2 linked regions of the Puniceicoccus vermicola genome follow. The protein of the gene in region 2 binds, or shares a complex with, the protein of the main gene of each other region. Links are inferred from orthologs where the notes say so. Each region holds a gene or a part of one and is shown on either strand. Other genes may lie near its edges.

Region 1 (5,460 bases), on a different replicon or contig from region 2:
TCCCCTTGCCATTTTTTGGGGGCTCCATGAATAGTTCCGACTATGCCCAGCGAGGACTCTTCCGGATCAACTCTTTCACGTACACCCCTCTGCGAACTGCACAAGGCCGCAGGGGCGAGGATGGTCGATTTCGCTGGCTGGGAGATGCCGGTGTCCTATAGCGGAATTCTCGAGGAGCACCGGGCGGTGCGGGAGAACGTGGGATTATTCGATGTCTCTCACATGGGTGAATTCGTTGTCCATGGCCCGCAAGCCGCAGAGTTTCTTGACCATCTGGTGACCAATCGCATTGCCGGATGCCCTCCCGGAAAGGCCATTTACAGTCCCATGTGCGATGAGAAGGGCGGGGTGGTCGATGACCTGATTGCCTACCGGAAAGCCGATGGTTCCTTTCTCGTTGTCGTCAACGCTTCGAATCGGGAGAAGGACTTTCAGTGGATGAAGGGACGCGTCGGGCTTTTCGATGTGGAGCTGCGTGACGATTCGGACGATTGGGCCCTTCTCGCCGTCCAGGGGCCGAAAGCCGAAGAGTATCTCTCGGGTCTAGGCTTTATTGGTCTAGGCGTTTTGAAGCGGTTTCACCTTGTCGGAATGGAGTGGCAGGGGTTGTCGCTGCTGGTGAGTCGCACAGGCTACACTGGCGAGGATGGTTTCGAAATTTTTGTTCCCGCGACTCAGGCCGTGGAGCTGGCTGAAGCCCTCTCGGCGGGAAAAGATCTGCCTTGGATTGGTCTCGGGGCTCGCGACAGCTTGCGTCTCGAAGCGGGTCTGCCGCTCTATGGTCACGAGATGAGCGAATCGATTTCCCCGGTTCAGGCCGGATTTGGCTGGGCCGTGAAGACGGACAAGGAGTCCTTTGTTGGACGTGATCCCCTCCGTTTTGAAAAAGAGATGGGGCCTGAGAAAAAGGTCCGCTTCTTCCTCGTTGATGACAAGCGAATCGCCCGGGAGGGGATGCCGATTGTGGCGGACGGACAGGAGATCGGAGTGGTCCTTTCCGGATCGAAAAGTCCCGTCCTGAACCAGCCGATTGGGTCGGCTTTGATCGATGCTTCTTTCGCTGGCGAGGAGGCGGCTGTCGAGTCGCGCGGAAAACAGTTGCCGATTCGTTTTGCCAAGGCACCCCTGCACCGGTAATTCCAAATTAATAAGATTATGAGCGAGATTCCCAAGGAACTGAAGTATACGAAAGAGCACGAGTGGGTCCGGATTGAGGACGGTTTTGCGATCGTCGGCATCACCGACCACGCGCAGGAAGCGCTTGGGGACATCACATTCGTCGAGCTCCCGGACGAAGGGGCCGAATACGAGGCGGGAGATACTTTCGGGGTCGTTGAATCCGTGAAGGCCGCCTCCGATATCTACTTGCCCATGAAGGGGACGGTTGAAGGGGTAAACTCCGATCTCGAAGACGCTCCTGAAACCGTCAATTCCGACCCTTACGGTGAAGGTTGGCTGATCAAGGTAAAGGTGGAGGACACCGCGGAGTTGGAAGCCCTGTTGGATGCCGATGCCTACGCCGAACTTTGCGAAAACGAGTAAGGCTTTCGGGCGGTTCGCCGCGCTTTTTCTGATTCTTTCGGTCTGGCTCCCGCTGCTGGGTGAGGCAGCCGAAGAGATTGCCGATGGGGTGTGGGTCGCATCGCCCCCGGGTTGGGCGGAGTCGAAGGAGGATTTTACTCCGGGCGATAGTCCTCCCTACGCCGAAGGAGGGATTTTTTATCACCGCACGGCCGATCACTTCCGGCCGGATGAGGATTCGATCTTTTCCCGGGTGGTCTACGAATTTCAATCGAAGGCCGGACTCGAGGACAACGCGACCCTCAGCTGGAATGTGGATCCGGAGTTTGAGGAAATTCGTCTACACTGGATCCGGGTCTATCGGGAGGGACGGTGGATTGACCTTCTCCCAGAGATCGACCTTGAGGTGGTTGACGCCCGAACGGATGTGCGCACCTGGTATTACGATAATTCGAAAGATGTCCGGGTCATTCTCGAAGGAGTCCAGGTTGGGGATATTCTCGATTATGGGTTTACGCGAACCGGATCCAATCCGATCGTGAAGGACCATTTCTCCGATTCGGCTTCGCTCGGGTTTTCCGTCCCGGTCGGGTCAATCGACATCCGCCTCGATTGGCCGAAGGATCGTGGGGAACTGCAGTATCGCACGTATCCGACCCGAATTCCGCCTGAGATTTACGAGAACGACGGATATGAGGTCTATCAATGGAGTATCGAGGACTCTGAGGCGGTAATTTTGGATTCCCGTCTGCCCCAGGGCTACGAGGTTCTCCCTTGGGTGCAATTTTCGGATTGGCCGGGATGGGGCGCGGTTGCGCAATGGGCCGTCGACCTCTATCCGCTCGATCAGGAGTTGCCGCCACTACTGGTCAAGGAGGCGGGCAAAATTGAGAAAGCCGGAGGGACTCCGTTGATGAAGGCAACGAAGGCACTTCAGTTCATTCAGGATGTCATCCGGTACGTTTCGATCCCCGTGGGACCGCATTCCTATCAACCCTATCCACCGGAGACGATTGCAGCGCGGCGGTACGGTGATTGTAAGGATAAAAGCCTTCTCCTCGTTCTTCTCCTGCGGAAGCTGGGCATCGATGCGGATCTCGTCCTCGTGAGCACCGATGATCGTCAACTCCTGCGTCGCCGTCTGCCCACCCAAGCCGCTTTTGACCATGTGCTTGTCCAAGCAATTATCGAGGGTGAGACGATTTGGATGGACCCGACGGACAGCCACGAGGGCGGGGTGCTGCCGATGCGGTATTTTTCGGATTTTGGGTATGGTCTGGTTATTTCCCCCGATACGACCGATCTCGCAGCCAAAGTGGGCCCGCAAGGGAGAGACGGGGCTCTGGCCTCGACGACCGAATCGTTCTATTTCGAGGATTTTGCGAAACCGGTGAAGCTCGTTGTCGATTCGATCTACGAAGGGCGCAACGCGGATAACCTGCGCTGGGATCTCGCCACGGACGGGCTCGATTCGTTCGCTCGGGCCTATACCAACTACTACGCCAGTCTCTATGACGTCATCCCGGAAGCCCAGCCTCTGGCGGTGGAGGATGAGCGGGAAATGAATCAGGTGCGAATCGTTGAAGAATATGGGTTGCCAACTCTTTTCCCATCCGAAGAAGACAGCGAAACGACCGTCTGCAATTTTTCGGCCCAGATCATTGCCGACCAGATTCCGGAACCATCGGAGAAGATTCGTTCAGGACCCTTTGCCTTGCCGAGGCCTCTTCATCAGATTCAGACGATTGAGATTCATCTTCCGGATGATTCCGATTTCGGGGCAGAGGATTTTTCGATGGAGAACCAGTGGTTCCGTTACGATTTCTCCGTGAGCCAGAACGAGAGGGTCCTGCGGATCCATCATGATTTCGAAATCCTCTCCGATTTCGTTCTCCTGGAGGATATCGATGCCTACCAGAAGAAAGTCGATGAGATGAAGGACTACCTGGATTACTATATTGAGGTCAATCTGGGTGACTCCTGGCCAGAGAAGCCTCCCGGCTTCCTGAAATCGCTGGGCATCGCCTTTTCGCAACCCGCCTCCGAATCTGAGGCGAGTGATGATTCTTCGGAGGGAACGGGTCAGGCAGTCGGCCCGGATTCAGGAGCCAGTCTGGAAAAGGGTGTCTCCCGCGCCGAAGCCTTGGGTTTCTCGGTGGTTTCCTTTTTCGCCGGTGTGGCCTGGGCAGCCTTTCTCTGGCGTCGCAAGTCGTAGGCGGCACTCTCCCGGGATCTTCTTTTCGGTGGGAAAACCGTTTTCTCCGGAGAATCTGGAATTCCAACGCCACTGGAAACCACCTGGGGCGGTTTGCAGCAAAGCTGCGACTTTCCGTTTGCCCGGGGTCGCGGAGTCATTCACCGTTTTCCCTTATGAGTTTTCTACAGATGGAAGATCGCACTTATCTGGTCTTTGGCGTGGCCAACCGGAAGAGTGTGGCTTGGGCAATTGCCCGCGAGCTTGAAGCCGCTGGGGCAAAGGTGATCTATAGCGTCCGCTCCGAGAAGCGGAAGGAGAGTCTCGCCAAGCTGTTGGGGGACCGTCCGTGCCACATTTGCGATGTGGAAGAAGAAGGCGCAGTGGAGCGTCTAGCGGAAGAAATTGGATCGGATACTCTCCTCGACGGGATCGTTCACTCCATCGCCTTTGCGGACTACAGCGAAGGATTCCGCCCCTTTCACGAAACCGGTCGAAAGCAATTTTTACAGGCGACCCAGATCTCGGCTTTTTCTCTTTCGGAAATCGCCAATGCATTCAGTGAATCCCTTAAACCCGATGCTTCGGTGGTCTCCATCGGCATCTCGACAACGGAGCTGACGGCGGAAAATTACGGGTACATGGGGCCGGTGAAAGCCGCCCTCGAAGCGGTGAGCCGCAACCTCGCCAAGTCATTCAGCGCCTTTTCGGAGGTGCGGTTCAATACCGTAAACTCGGGACCCCTGAAGACCAGCGCTTCGGCAGGCATTCCCGGCTATCTCGACAACTATCTTTACGCCGAGAAAATGACCCTGCGTAAGCGCGCGCTCGCAACCCGTGAAGTGGCCGATACTGCCATTTTCCTCCTCAGTCCCCGTTCCTCGGGAATCAACGGTCAGGGGATTGTCGTCAACGCCGGGATGGACACCAACTACTTCGACAAGGAATTGGTCGAGCGAACCATGCGCGGTGATGCAGTTTAAGAATACCCGGATTGCGGCCATCGCCCACGTCCTCCCGGAGGAAATCATCACCTCCGATGAGGTGGAAAACCGCTTGGCGCCGGTCTACGAACGACTACGCCTCCCTGGCGGACGACTCGAGCTCATGACCGGAATTCGGGAACGTCGGGTTTGGCCTGCCAAAACCCGTCCCTCTGACGCCAGCAGCGCTGTCGGTAAAGCCGTCCTCGCCAAGGTGCCAGACCTCCCTCCCGTCGATCTCCTGGTACATGCCGCTGTCTCCCGCGATCGCCTCGAGCCCGCCACTGCCGCCTACGTCCACAAGAGTCTGCAGCTGCCCCGGCATACCCAGATTTTCGACCTCTCGAACGCCTGCCTCGGTTTTCTGAACGCAATGGTCACCGCGGGTGGAATGATTGAGAGCGGGCTGATCCGCACTGCGCTCATCGTTTCGGGCGAGAACGGACGGCCGCTCCTCGAAGAAACGATCAAAACCCTTTTAGCCGGCGATCTGACCCGCAAAACCATCAAGCCCTTCTTCGCCAACCTGACGATCGGTTGTGGGGCCGTAGGGATGGTTCTCTGCCATCGCGACCTCATGCCCGACGATGGTTTTGGAGACCTCGATTTCGGCGTTTCCGGCACCGACGGCAATTTCTCGAACCTTTGCGAAGGGGACAGCTCGGCGGGTGGGGGTCTCGTCATGCAGACCGACTCGGAAGCGCTTCTCGAAGCGGGTATCGGCCTAGCCGCCGACACCTGGAAGAACTTTTGCGAGAACGA
Region 2 (6,087 bases):
GCCGTTTTCTCTACTCCCAACTCACTCTGCATCGCCTCTCCTTGTCCCCCAGAGCTCAGCCCGATTCAAATCAATTCCACCACCCCACTGAAAGCTCGGGTAAAATCCCGATAACAAGCAGAAGTTGACCTTATACAGAGTTCAATTTTCGCTCTATCCTCTTTACACAAGGTTCAATCAGTGTCAATTTAGTCTCAATAAGATATGACCACCCCTACAGCACAGACCGATAAAGAGGACCCTTGGACAACTTTCCGAGACTTCCTCTCCAGCCGTGGACTTCGGATCACGAATCAACGGCACGCTATCTTTGAGGCTGCCTACGAGTATCAGCAACACTTTACTGCTGAAGAACTTCTGGATCGCGCTAGGGAGATCGACAGCACCGTATCCCGGGCGACGATCTACCGCACACTTCCCATTCTCGTCGAGAGCGGCCTCATCCGCGAGGTCGATATCGGGAAGGATTACAAATACTACATGGCCCATCACTCGGCCGACAACTTCAAGGCTCAGGTCATCTGCATGGACGACGATCGCATCTATGAGATCGATGCCCCGTTTATGGAATGGTATGGCAAAGCCGTTGCCGCCAAGCTGGGCCTCGAGGTCGTTTCCCAGCGGCTCCAAGTTCAAGCAAAGCATCGCAAAGACAGTGCCTTGAGCCAAGCTGTCGAAGACGCCCGAAAGAACGCCCTGACCAGCGGGGCAAACAAGGCGTAGTTGGACGCAATGACTCAGCCGGCGCACTCAGCGAAAAGCTCCAAAAAAGAAGACCTTACTTTTGAAATCGAGTTCTTCGAGAATCTCTCTCGTCGTAACCCGAAAGACGTCCGCGTCCTTGAGGTCCTTGCTCACTATTACACGAAGAGTGGCAAAATAGCCGATGGTCTCCGCGTCGATCGTCGTATCGTTCGCCACGATCCTGAAAACCCGGTCGCTCATTACAATTTAGCCTGCAGCTTGGCCCTGAAAAACCGGAAAACAGAGGCCGTCGAGTCTCTCCGGGATGCCATCGCCCGCGGTTACAACGATGTGGCTTGGTTGATGCATGATGATGATCTGGAGAGCCTCCGTGAATTCATCCCCTTTCAGGAACTGATCAGAGAAGTGGCGAATGACTTCCCCGACAGCGCCGCCTGAACCGACAGAACGCCTCGCGTGGATCTCATGCGATGACGACCCGGCCCGATACTCAGCCATCGAGGAGGCCTGCCTCCGCGATAGCCAAGAGAGTTTTCTCATCCTCTGGATCAACCGACCCGCGCTCTTCGTCGGGAAAAACCAAAATCTCTGGGCCGAAGTCTCAGCCGCCGAAGCATTCCACACCGGGATTTCCCTCAACCGTAGACTCTCTGGCGGCGGAACGGTTTACCACGATCCCGGGAATCTGAATTTCACGATGGTCTCCCCCGGCGAACCCAAGATCGCCTTTCAAGAACACCTGAGCCTTCTCTTCCCCTATTTCGAGGCCCGGGGGATTGCGGTTGAGATTCGCAACCGAAGCGATCTGTTCCACGACGGACGTAAGTTTTCCGGCAACGCCGAATATTTCACCGGGGGCCGAGTCCTCCATCACGGCACGCTCCTCTTCAATACCGATCTCCCGCAGTTGGCACGATTCCTCACACCTGACTCCAACGCTTATACTGACCGAGCCGTCGATTCAAACCGAAGCCTAACGGTGAACCTCTGCTCGCTCCTCCCCGACATTCCCAACACCCGCACCTTCGCCGAAGACCTCCTCAACGTGCTCCTCGGCCACCACTCCAATCTGCGTCGCATTGAAGAGATGCCATCCACAATCCTCCGGAAAGCCGAAGACTACCTCCCCCACTTTCGCGATCCCGCCTGGATTTTTGGCCGATCCCCGCGATACGAGCTCGAGCGCACCGTATCCCGTGACTCGGAATCGATGAGTAGCCGCATCTCAGTCCAAGACGGCCAGATTCAGGAAATCCATTTGGAATCCCGCGCAAACGAATCCCCTGAAGAGCTCCAAACCATAGCGGACTCGTTCCGCGATTGTCTTCACTCCCCCGAAGCGATCCAAAGCAGAATCCAAAATAGTCGCTGGAAAGATTTCCCTTCAGGCGCATTCCTTTCCAAAGTTTGGCTCGAACTTTTTTTCTGATACCGTCTCCACCATGACCGCTTCTCCCGACACCCGTCCAGCCCTCCGTATTGAGGACTTATCGGTGTCATACTTGGGAGGTCGCAACGCGGGGCAGCCAAAAGAAACCACCGCCCTTTCCTCTTTTTCGGCCGAGGTTCTTCCGGGGGAGGTTTTCGCACTCGTCGGAGAAAGTGGGAGCGGAAAATCGACGGCCGGTTTCGCCGTTGGCGGACTTCTCCCTCCGGAGAATACCCGCGTTGCCGGGAAAGTCACCGTCGGTGGAAAGACGATTCCCGCCAAGGACTATGCGGCGCTCCAAAAACTTTGCGGTCGTCACATCGGATTTGTCTTTCAGGAGCCCTCGAGCGCCCTCCACCCTTCTATCAAAATTGAGACCCAAATCGGCGAGTCCCTTCACGGAAAGCTTTCCTCGCGACAGCGCAAAGAGCGAGTCGCCTCACTCTTACAATCCGTTCGTCTCACGCCCGACAAGCGTTTGCTAAAAGCCTACCCGCATCACCTCAGTGGAGGGATGCAACAACGAGTCGTCTTGGCGATCGCCATGGCCAATCGGCCTTCCGTCCTCATCGCGGATGAGCCGACCACCGCGCTCGATCCGACCATCCGCAAAGAAGTTCTTCAGCTCATACGGGATCTAGCCACGGACTCCCGCTCCGGCGTCCTTCTCATTACCCACGACTTCGGAATCGTCTCCCATTTCGCCGACCGGGTCGCCGTCCTCTATCATGGCGAAGTGGTTGAATCCGGGGTGACTCGCAATGTTCTTTCGTCTCCACAACATTCCTACACAAAATCTCTAATCGCCTCAGCCCGAGGCACAACGGAGGAACTCGCGTGAGCACACAGGCACCACCCGTCCTCCAATTGAATCAAGTCTCCGTCACCTATCCGGGAGGGCACCGGGCCGCTACCAAAGTCTCGTTTTCCCTCCAGCCCGGAGAGCGAGCGGGACTCGTCGGCGAGAGCGGTAGCGGCAAGTCGACGATCGCCCGAACGGTTCTCGGATTGGTCCCGCATTCGGAAGGCACTCTTCAGATTCTGGGCAAAATGGCCCAGGACTCCACCCGCGAGGCCCGACTCACGCGAGCGCGAATGGTGCAGATGGTTTTCCAGGATCCCTATCACTCCCTAAACCCGCGTCGGACCATCCGGCAGGCCTTAGTCGAAGCGCTTCAGGTTTCCGGCCGGATAACCGAAAAGGCGCAGTTGGAGAAGGAGTCGATCGCTCTGCTTGAAAAGGTTCATCTCGACGCCGGAGCCCTAAACCGCTTCCCGCACCAATTCAGCGGAGGCCAACGCCAGCGGATCTGTATCGCCCGGGCTCTCGCTCCCAACCCCCAACTCTTGGTCTGCGACGAAGCGGTCAGTGCCCTGGATGTCACCACCCAGCGTTCGATCGTTCATCTTCTCCGCAAGCTTAGTGAGGAAGAACACATTGCCCTGTTATTCATCACCCACGACATCCCGCTGATCGAACATCTCTGCGAGCGGGTCATGGTTCTCGACCAAGGGTCTCTCGTCGAAGACGGAACAGTCGAATCAGTCTTCCACAATCCGTCCGCCCCAAAAACCCGTCAACTTCTGGATTCGGTCCTCCGCATCGACCCTCCCCAGGAAGTCTGATCTTCCACTGACCTCAGGTGCTCGCCGCGACGTTTTGATGAGAGCCCCGGATTTTCAGCTCCGTCGGTAAGATCACCCGCCGTGGTGGCTTCTCGCCATCCTCGACCCATTCGATCAAGCCACTCGCCACCGTACTCATCAGTTCTCCAATTTTTTGATCCACGGTCGTCAGAGCGGGCTCAAAAAAGGAGGAAACTTCCAAATTATCGTGCCCCACGACCGCCAGGTCGCCCGGCATGGCATACCCCTTCCGTCGTAACTCTGCGATGACCCCAATCGCCACCCGATCATTTACGGCAAGAATGGCCGAAGGCATGGATCCCTCTGCCAAGATTTTCTCCGCAAGACGAGACCCGTAGGAAAAATCATGGCGGACGGTTCCCGGCTCAAAAAGAGACCACAACCGAGTCCCCTTCCGGCGTTCGAGAAAACGATCCGCCCCATCCAATCGGCGGGCACTGTAAGCGTAGTCCGGATCAAATCCAGCAAATCCGAAAGAGCGGTGACCCGAGGTCCACAAAAGATTCATCATCGATTCGGTTGCCCCCGATCGGTCGACCTCCACCGTTGGGAAGGGAAGAACCGTCTCCGGGTCGACGAGCATCACTGGAATCCCCGATGCTTTTAGCTCTTCGATGAGAGAAGACGCCGGAGAGAGACAGGTACCGATCCCGACGATCCCGTCCACCTTCAAATTCAAAAAATGCCGAAGCACCTGCTCCTCCAAGGAGTGGTTTCGATTGGTCAACTCGAGAAGGCAGTGATAGTCGCGATCTCGGAAGAGGGCTTGAAGGTTCCCCACCTTTTGGCTCAACGACGGCGAATCCATCTCCTGAATACAGACTCCTAGAGTACGAGTTCTTCCACCCCGCAAAGACCGGGCGTAAAGGTTCGGCTCGAAACCGCTCTTCTGCATCGCCTCGCGAACCCGCTCGACGGTCTTTTCGCTCACCCCACCGTGCCCATTCAGGACCCGGGAGACGGTCCACCGGGAAAGCCCTAAGTGCTTCGCGAGAGCCGCGGTGGAATCAATGTTCCGGATTTCCCGGGAGTCCGATGAGTTCGGATCTAATGATTCCGGCTTGGCCACGTGCTCACTGATTTAGGGGGGGCTACCGTTTCTCGATCTGGCGGCCCCGAATCCGATTCGAGGGAATGACGCCACGTTTTCTCATGATGGTGAAGTGGCGCTGAATATCGCCATCGCGCAAGGGCTCGCGAGTGGGGTTAAGAACGAGTGTCCCGTAGGCCAATTCGGCGAGCAATTCCACATAAACGGCATTGCGGGCCGCATCCATTGGAGATGCTCCCCAAGTCACTGGGCCAAGGCGATCAACCAAAATCGCCGGCACCAAGCTCGGATCCTCTTTGGTCCGCTCATAGTGATTTACGATCTGCTCACCGACCCGCTCGTAATAACTGCTTTCGTCAATTCCATCGCTGTTGGGAGCCGTAATCGGAATCTCACCCTGAAAGAAATCGGCATGAGCGACACCCAGGCAAGGAATCCGGCGGCCCGCCTGTGCCCACATAGTCGCATACTTGGAGTGCGTGCCGACAATCGAGCGAATGTCCGGCAGGTCCCGGTATAGCGTGAGATGCGCATCGATGCCCGTAGCAGGCATTCCAAGCCCTTCGACAACCTGCCCGGTGCGAGCTGAAACCACCAGATAACTCTCCGGAGTGAGTTTTCCATAATCGATCCCCCGGGGCTTGATCACTACGAGTCCTCGGCGGGGATCAAAAGCACTGATGTTTCCACGGAAGTAGTCCACCAAACCGTTTTCGACCAACTGAGTGGTCGCTTCGTGGACCTCGAACCGTAAATTTTCAAGCATGGCGAAAAGTGAAAACCCATGGACACAGGCAGCGCAACCCTGTAAATTTGCCCATAGATTGTCCGCACTGACTCCAGCTCCACTCATAATCGACGCCCACACCCACGCATTCCCCAAAACAGCCGTCGCCGACCCCGCTGGTTGGGCGGCCAAACAATGCGAACCTCACTGGCAGAAGCTGGTGGTCCCCGAGAAAGGACGCCCCTCTCTGCAGGGATGGGTCGACCAAGACGCCTTTCTCGAAACGATGGAGCGCGATGGCATCAACCAGGCCGTACTCCTCGGATGGTATTGGGAGAACCCTGAATCGTGCCAGATCCACAACGAAGAAATGGCCCAGTGGCTCCGCGACTTCCCCAACCGCTTCCGGGCAATGGCCTCCGTTCACCCCGAAGGCCCGTCTCCCTCGGAGTTGGTCGAGTGGGCCGTGAAGAATCAATTCTCCGGTTTTGGAGAACTTCTCCCCTCGATCCAGAATTCCCGGCTCTC

The links. Proteins that work in one complex are often made in the same cells at the same time.
Region 1: the proteins of H5P30_RS09150 (region 2) and gcvH are in contact, whole or in part, in a crystal structure (PDB 3A7A), measured with the Escherichia coli proteins. The link is inferred for Puniceicoccus vermicola from one-to-one orthologs.

Annotation. Positions count from the first base shown.
Region 1 is NZ_JACHVA010000023.1:28,389-33,848, forward strand. Bases 1-2,848 are described here. They hold gcvH (glycine cleavage system protein GcvH), read left to right. Parts: upstream 1-1,155; coding sequence 1,156-1,542; downstream 1,543-2,848. Other genes in these bases: H5P30_RS02055 (ATP-dependent DNA helicase), read right to left, coding at 1-28; gcvT (glycine cleavage system aminomethyltransferase GcvT), read left to right, coding at 43-1,137; H5P30_RS02070 (DUF3857 domain-containing protein), read left to right, coding at 1,511-2,848. Outside these bases: more of H5P30_RS02070, read left to right, coding at 2,849-3,736; H5P30_RS02075 (enoyl-ACP reductase FabI), read left to right, coding at 3,892-4,698; H5P30_RS02080 (3-oxoacyl-ACP synthase III), read left to right, coding at 4,688-5,460. UniProt on the Escherichia coli protein: The glycine cleavage system catalyzes the degradation of glycine. The H protein shuttles the methylamine group of glycine from the P protein to the T protein.
Region 2 is NZ_JACHVA010000080.1:62,545-68,631, reverse strand. The notes cover bases 203-3,125. They hold H5P30_RS09150 (lipoate--protein ligase family protein), read left to right. Parts: upstream 203-1,117; coding sequence 1,118-2,134; downstream 2,135-3,125. Other genes in these bases: H5P30_RS09140 (ATP-binding cassette domain-containing protein), read left to right, coding at 2,972-3,125; H5P30_RS09145 (ABC transporter ATP-binding protein), read left to right, coding at 2,148-2,975; H5P30_RS09155 (tetratricopeptide repeat protein), read left to right, coding at 733-1,143; H5P30_RS09160 (Fur family transcriptional regulator), read left to right, coding at 205-723. In the rest of the region: more of H5P30_RS09140, read left to right, coding at 3,126-3,760; H5P30_RS09135 (substrate-binding domain-containing protein), read right to left, coding at 3,774-4,850; H5P30_RS09130 (class II aldolase/adducin family protein), read right to left, coding at 4,873-5,598; H5P30_RS09125 (amidohydrolase family protein), read left to right, coding at 5,597-6,087. UniProt on the Escherichia coli protein: Catalyzes both the ATP-dependent activation of exogenously supplied lipoate to lipoyl-AMP and the transfer of the activated lipoyl onto the lipoyl domains of lipoate-dependent enzymes.